2 regions of the Nocardioides aquaticus genome follow, and region 2 is predicted to be linked to the other one. Evidence: riboswitches for the same ligand, from Rfam matches in the RefSeq annotation. Region 2 holds a riboswitch; the other holds the start of a gene.

The links. Region 2 has a riboswitch for thiamine pyrophosphate ahead of thiE (thiamine phosphate synthase). Riboswitches for the same ligand answer to the same signal wherever they lie in the genome.
Region 1: linked by a shared signal. The riboswitch ahead of ENKNEFLB_RS02790 (thiamine ABC transporter substrate-binding protein) and the one ahead of thiE (thiamine phosphate synthase) in region 2 are both predicted to bind thiamine pyrophosphate.

What each region holds. Positions count from the first base shown of each region.
Region 1 covers NZ_CP075371.1:566,628-570,139, reverse strand. The annotation lists gene ENKNEFLB_RS02795 (ABC transporter permease) at 1-980, opposite strand, end outside; gene ENKNEFLB_RS02790 (thiamine ABC transporter substrate-binding protein) at 991-2,097, opposite strand; TPP riboswitch at 2,087-2,193, opposite strand; partial or broken gene ENKNEFLB_RS02785 (alpha/beta hydrolase fold domain-containing protein) at 2,426-3,180, shown strand; gene ENKNEFLB_RS02780 (GNAT family N-acetyltransferase) at 3,177-3,512, shown strand, end outside.
Region 2 covers NZ_CP075371.1:1,687,077-1,690,588, forward strand. The annotation lists gene ENKNEFLB_RS08110 (hypothetical protein) at 1-202, opposite strand, end outside; partial or broken gene ENKNEFLB_RS22445 (precorrin-3B synthase) at 293-499, opposite strand; cobalamin riboswitch at 552-758, opposite strand; gene ENKNEFLB_RS23115 (histidine phosphatase family protein) at 1,007-1,309, shown strand; TPP riboswitch at 1,274-1,384, shown strand; gene thiE (thiamine phosphate synthase) at 1,353-1,991, shown strand; gene thiO (glycine oxidase ThiO) at 1,988-3,076, shown strand; gene thiS (sulfur carrier protein ThiS) at 3,067-3,255, shown strand; gene ENKNEFLB_RS08135 (beta/alpha barrel domain-containing protein) at 3,341-3,512, shown strand, end outside.

The sequences.
Region 1 (3,512 bases), 1.1 Mb from region 2:
CCCAGGGCGCGGTACGACGCGAGGCTCCACGCCCCGTCGACCCGCAGCGACCCCACGACCAGCGCGGCGACCGGCGCGGCCACCGCCAGCAGCACCAGCGCGGTGACCACGACCGGGACGGCGTCGCCCCGGGCCGGGCGGCGCGGCGCGGCGACCACCCGCGACCGGGTCGGGTCGGCGGTGGTCCGCAGCCGCGCGGAGACCAGCAGCAGGGCGACCACGGCCAGCAGCTGGACCAGCGAGAGGGCGGCGGCGGCCTGGAGGTCGAGCAGGTTGGCGGTGAGGAGGTAGATCTCGGTCTCCACCGAGGCGTACCGGACGCCGCCGATGACCAGCACGACGCCGAAGGCGGTGGCGCAGAAGAGGAAGACGACGCTGGCCGCCGAGACCACGGCCGGGCGCAGCGCCGGGGCCGTGACGGTCCACCAGACCTGCCACGGGCCCGCCCCGAGCGCGGCGGCGGCCTCCGCGGGTCGCCGGTCCAGGCCCTCCCAGGTGGCGCCGACGCTGCGCACGACCACCGCGACGTTGAAGAAGACCAGGCCCGCGACGATCGCGGCCGGGGTGCCGGCCAGGCCGAGCCCGGCCAGCGGGCCCCCGTCGCGCAGCAGCAGGTCGAAGGCGACCCCGACCACGACCGTGGGCAGCACGAACGGCACCAGCAGCGCGGCCCGTACGAGTCCGCGCCCGGGGAACCGCAGCCGGTGCAGGACGTAGGCCGCGGGCAGCCCGAGCACCACGGCGACCGCGGTGCCCAGCGTCGCGGTCCACAGCGTGAACCAGACGACCCGGCCGGTCCGGGGCCGCGTGAGGACCTCCAGCACGGCCCCCGGGTCGAGCACCCCGTCGGGTCGCAGGCCGCGGTCGACCATGCCGGCCACGGGGAGCAGGAAGAACACCCCGAGGACGGCCAGCGGGAGCGCAGCCAGCGCCGCCGTCGTGGCGAGGCGGCGGGTGGTGGTCGAGGTCGCGGTCGTCACCGGCTGGCCGTCACCGGCTGGTGACGTCGGCCCACTCGCGCAGCCAGGTGTCGCGGTTCGCGGCGATCTCGGCCGGGTCCACGGCGTACGGGTCGGTGGGCCGCTCGGCGAAGCGGGCCCAGTCCGCCGGGAGCGGGGTGTCCTCGACGACCGGGAAGACGTACATGCTCTCCGGCAGCGCCTCCTGGACCTCCGGCGAGAGCAGGTACTCGACCAGCGCCGCGCCGCCCTCGGGGTTCTCGGCGCCGGCGAGCACCCCGGCGTACTCGACCTGCTGGTAGCAGGTGTCGAGCAGCGCGCTGGTGGTGCTCCGACCGCCGTCGACGGTGAAGGCCGGCGAGGAGTCGTAGGACACGACGACCGGGCGGTCGCCGTCGCCCCCGCCCTGGGTGAAGCGGGACTGGTAGGCCTGCTCCCAGCCGGAGGTGATCTCGGCGCCGTTGTCGACCAGCGCCTCCCAGTAGGCCGGCCAGTCGTCGCCGTACTCGTCGATCGTGGCCAGCAGGAAGGCCAGGCCAGGCGAGCTGGTGGTGGCCGCGGGCAGGGCGAGCAGGTCGGCGTAGGCCGGGTCGACGAGGTCGTCGAGGGAGGCCGGGGGCTCGAGGTCGCGCTCGGCGAACCAGGTGTCGTCGACGTTGACGCACACGTTGCCGTCGTCGACGGGCGTCAGCAGGCCCTCGTCGTCACCGGGCAGCAGGTCGTCCTCGACGCCGGCGGGCAGGTCGTCGGGCAGGGCCGGGACGAAGACGTCCTCCTCCAGGGCCCGCGAGGCGAACGTGTTGTCGACGCCGAACGCGACGTCGCCCGGCGGCGTGCCCGCGGCGAGGACGAGCTGGTTGGTCATCGAGCCGGCGTCGCCGAGCGGGCGCTGCTCGAGGTCATAGCCGGTCTCCGCGGTGAAGCCGCGCAGGACCTTGCCCGGCAGCACGAACGAGTCGTGCGTGACCAGGGTGACCGTCCCGCCTGCCTCGCCGGCGGCGCCGGTGGGCGTGCCCGACGCCTCGTCCTCGTCACCCCCTCCGACGAGGCTGCAGGACGTGGTCAGCAGCAGCGCGGCCGCTCCCACCCCCGCCAGCAGTGGTCGTGCGGCACCTCGGGTGCGTGCGGGCAGCATCATGATGACTCCCTTCGCCGGTACTAGCCGGAGCAGGTTCTAGGGTCTGCGGCTGGTCCGCACTCTCAGCACGCTGCGCGTGCTCCCCTGTCGTGCCGCCCACCATACGGGGCGGTCCGCGAGGGCGCGCGTGGGAGGCTTCGGCGGTGACCCCGAGCCTGCGCCACCAGCTCCTCGCCACCCTCGTGCCCCGGCTGCGAGGAGCCGGTGACCTCGACGTCTCGAGCGGGGTCGCAGCCGCCGCCACGGTGGAGCGCGACCGCGTCTCCCGCCGTCAGGAGGGCCTCGACCGGTCGCTGCCGACGGGCCTGGTGCCTGGCCTGGGCCGGCAGTGGGTCGCCCGCCGCGAGCTCCTGGCCGGCACGGACGGGGAGTTCCCGGCCTGGGCCCTGGAGCCGCGGACGGGCGAGGCCACCTCGACCGTCTACCACCTGCACGGGGCGGGTTCGTGTCGCCGGCCGACTCCGCGCACGTGCGGTGGGCCACCCGGGTCGCCGGTCCGCTGGGGGCGCGGGTGGTGCTGCCGGACTACCCGCTGGCGCCCGCGCACGACTGGCGGTCCTCCCGCGCGGCCCTCGTCGAGGACGTCGCGCGGTACGCCGAGCTCGGGCGGGTGGTCCTGACCGGCGACTCCGCCGGGGCGGCATCGCCCTGGCCGTCGCCCAGGAGCTCCGCGACCGCGGCGGACCGGCGCCCTCGCGGATGGTGCTCGTCTCGCCCTGGGTCGACCTCAGCGAGTCGACGCCGCAGACCGCCGCCCTCGACGGCACGGACCCATGGCTGCACCTGTCGAAGCTCCGGCTCTACGCCTCGTGGTGGGCCGGCTCCGACGACCCGGCCGAGCTGGCGCGCCCGGAGCTGTCGCCCGCGCTCGGCGACCTCGACGGGCTGCCGCCGACCCTCGTGCTCTGCGGCACCCGCGACCTGCTGCACCCCGGCTGCCGGCTGCTCGCCGACCGGGCCGCCGCGGCGCGGTGGGCGATGACCTACGTCGAGCGGCCGGACCTGATCCACGTGTACCCGCTGCTGCCGGGCGTCCCCGAGGCCCGTACGGCCGGCGTCGCGGTCGCGGAGTTCGTCCGATGAGCGGCGTCGAGGTGGCGGTCCGCTCCTTCGCCGAGCTCGACGTCGCGACGGCGTACGACGCCTGGCGGCTGCGGCAGGACGTCTTCGTCATCGAGCAGGACTGCCCCTACCCCGACCTCGACGGGCGCGACCGGGAGCCGACCACCCGGCACGTGCTGCTGCACGAGGACGACGTGCTGCTCGGCTACCTCCGGGTGCTCGACGACGGCGACGAGGCCCGGATCGGGCGGGTGGTGCTGGCCCGCGCCGGCCGCGGACGGGGGCTGGCGGACCTGCTGATGCGCGCGGCGCTGGCCGAGACCGGCGACCGCGCCGTCGTCCTGCACGCCCAG
Region 2 (3,512 bases):
CATCAAGCGCCATCAGTCCGAGGTCGGTCGGCCGGCCGGCCAGATCACCTCGACCGTCGTCGAGGACGAACAGGAACCGGCCAGGGAGCTCAGCAAACTGCGAGTTCGCGCACAGCAGTTCGTCGAGATCGGCGGCGACCGGTCGGAGGTCGGTGCGGCCGCCGCTGAGCCCGGTCTGGGGGGAGACCATGAGGTTGCGCACGAGCTCATGGGTCCTGGACGGGAGAAGCCCGGTCTCCTCGATCGACCGCACCACCTCCGGGAGCAGGTCGCCGGCACGAGTGGGGAGCCCGCGCAGCTGCAAGTTGGCCCGGCGGGTGAGGTGGACGTCGCCGTCGCCGTACTCGCAGGCGACAGTGCTCAGGGCTGCCAGCGACTCCGGAGCCAACTGTCCACCGACCAGTCGCAGCCTGACGAGGGCGCCGTCATCGGCTGACCACGGACGGAAGACGCCAGGGCAGAGATCGGGTCGTGACCGAAGGCTCGAGGTGGTCTGCACTGCTGTCCTCCGGGGGTCAGGGCTCGTGCGCGGAGTCCTCGGTTCCCGGCGGCGTTCGCCGCAGGGGCCAGCAGGTCTTCGGACTCGGGTTCATCCGGTGCGGAACGCCTTCCCGGATCCTTCGATCCAGTGGCTGTCGCGAGAACATCCTCGCAATCACGTTCCGTCCGTCACCCATACCGCTGCGCGTCAGTCCCGGAGTCTCACCGGGTTCCCTGACCCGCACAGATTCGTGCGGGTCGGCTGGCGCGACGAGGGTACCAACTCGAGGCGGACCCTTGCCGCGACAGGGCGAGACTCTGCATCACCGCCTCATCTCGTCGTGCGGTGCCGTGGGCCTGCTTCTGGTGTCGACCAGCGGGAAGCCGACGCGGTGCCTACGGTGTGCGGTGACGTGCTGCGGCCGATGCGGGCGCTCACGCCTTGTCCTGGCTCTTCGACGCTGTGCAGAGGATCGACCCGGTGGCTTCTTCGTACCTCGTCCGACACGGTGAGTCGGAGTAGAACGTGCGTCGCCTTACCCAGGGCCAGACGTCACATCCGTTGCTCACCCACGTGGGACGCGAACAGGCACGGGCTGCCGCCGACATCATCGCGAGCGACCTCGCCGATCGACAGGAACGTCTCGAGCGGCTCGTCACCAGCGACCTGGTGCGCGCCGTCGAGACTGCGGCAATCATCAGCGACGCACTTGGTGTCCCACCTATGGGGGATCGAGGGCGTATGAGTCCTGCCTGGTGGCAGTCCCCGCGGGGCGAAGGTCTGCGACGGTCGTGCCGACCACACGGGAGCCCGATGGCATCGGGCTGAGATGGGGCTGTTGCCGCCCTGACCGTCGAACCTGCTCCGGGTAATGCCGGCGAAGGAAGTGAATCTCGACGTGTTGCCACGCATCCATCTGATCAGCGATCCGACCACGCTCGACCGGGCGTCGCTCGACGTGGTCGTCCGGACTGCCGGGACGGTAGTGGATGCGATCCAGGTTCGGGCGAAAGGTGCGAAGGATGGCGCTGTGGCGGCCTGGACAGCCGCGCTGGTCGCTGCCGTACGCCCCCTCGGGACCCGGGTGATCGTCAACGACCGGCTCGACATCGCCCTCATGGCAGACGCGGACGGCGTCCACCTGGGCGCCGAGGACCTGCCGGTCGATGCGGTCCGCTTCCTGGCGCCGGAGGGGTTCCTGATCGGCGCCACGTGCCGAGGGCCGGAGGGTGCCCGGGCGGCGAGGGCACAGGGTGCCGACTACGTCGGGCTCGGACCCGTCTACCGCTCGACGACCAAGGCGGACCTGCCAGACCCCGTGGGCCTGGACGTGCTCGCGCAGACCTCGCGGGTGTTGCCGACGATAGCGATCGGTGGGGTCACGGTGGATCGTGTCCCGGACGTGATGGCCGCCGGTGCCTACGGTGTCGCCGTGGTCGCCGCCGTCTGGCAGGCATCCGATCCACCCCGAGTCGCGAAGGAGATCGCCGACCTGGTCCACGTCGCGTGAGCCGCCGCAGCGTGGTGGTGATCGGCGGCGGCATCATCGGGCTGAGCTGTGCCGACGAGCTCCTCCGGGCGGGCCACGACGTGGTCGTCTGCGACCCCGCGCCCGCATCCGGTGCGACGCATGCCGCGGCCGGGATGCTCGCGCCGGCGGGAGAGGCTTGGTTCGGCGAGGGCGCCCGTCTGCGTCTCGGCCTCGACTCCCTGGAGCGGTGGCCCGGGTTCGCCGCCGGCCTGGAGCAGCGGTCCGGCATCGACGTCGACCTCCGCAGCACCGGGAACCTGCTGATCGGGATGGACCGCGACGACCTCGCCGAGGTGTTTCGCTGCTGCGCACTGCTCGAGGGGTCCGGTGTCCAGGCCGAATCCCTTGACCGGGACGAGCTGTGGCGCCGGGAGCCCGGTCTCAGCTCGCGCGCGGCTGGTGGCGCCTGGCTTCCCCGCGACCGGCATGTTGACCCGCGACGGGTGGCGTCCGCGCTGCTGGCGGTGCTCGGCGATCGGGTGGTGCCGCACCGGGCCACTCCGGTCGCGGGCGGTGTGGCCCTCGAGGACGGTCGCGTGCTCCCGGCGGACGTGGTCGTGCTCGCCACGGGGGCGAGGGGGCTGGCCTCCGTCCGGCCGGTGCGCGGCGAGGTGATCCGCGTGCGGACCAGGGACGCGCCCTCCCACATGGTGCGCGCGCGGGTCCACGGCCAGCCGGTGTACGTCGTGCCGCGCAGCTCCGGTGAAGTCGTCGTCGGAGCCACCGAGGAGGAGCACCCGGGACACGCCGCACCCACCGTGGGTGGAGTGGCCCGGCTGCTTGACGCAGCCCGCCAACTGCTTCCCGGCCTCGACACGGCCGAGCTCGTCGACGTCGTCGCCCGGGACCGCCCCGGCACGCCCGACAACGGACCGCTCCTGGGCGTAGTGCACAGCCCGGGACCGGAGACACGCATCGTGGCGGGAGGCCACTACCGCGGTGTGGTGCTGCTGGCCCCCGTCACCGCTGCTGTCGTCCGGGCTTTGGTCGAGGGGTCTCCGCCGCCCGACATCGCTGATCCCTTCCGCCCCGACCGCTTCGAGAGGACAACCGCATGCAGCTGATCGTCAACGGAGAGACCACGCAGGTCCACGACGGGCTCCGGCTCACCGACCTGGTGCCGGATCCGCGCGGGGTTGCCGTCGCCGTGAACGGCTCCGTGGTCCGAGCCGCTGACTGGTCGCGCACCCGGCTCCGAGATGACGACCGGGTCGAGGTCGTCACCGCCCACCAGGGCGGTTGAGCGTCGTGGAACCGTTCCTGCTCGCCGGAGAGCCACTGGCAGCCGGCTGTGGATCGGGACAGGCGGCCTGACCAGCCTGGAGTCGGTGCGCCGGGTGGTCGGGGCAGCAGAGCCGGGCCTGGTCACGGTCTCGATGCGGCGTACCTCCGATCTTGCCGCGGGTGGCCTCCTTGCCACCCTGCGTGAGCTCGGCGTCCGCATCCTGCCCAACACCGCCGGCTGCCTGAGCGCCCGCGAGGCGGTGCTCACCGCCGAGC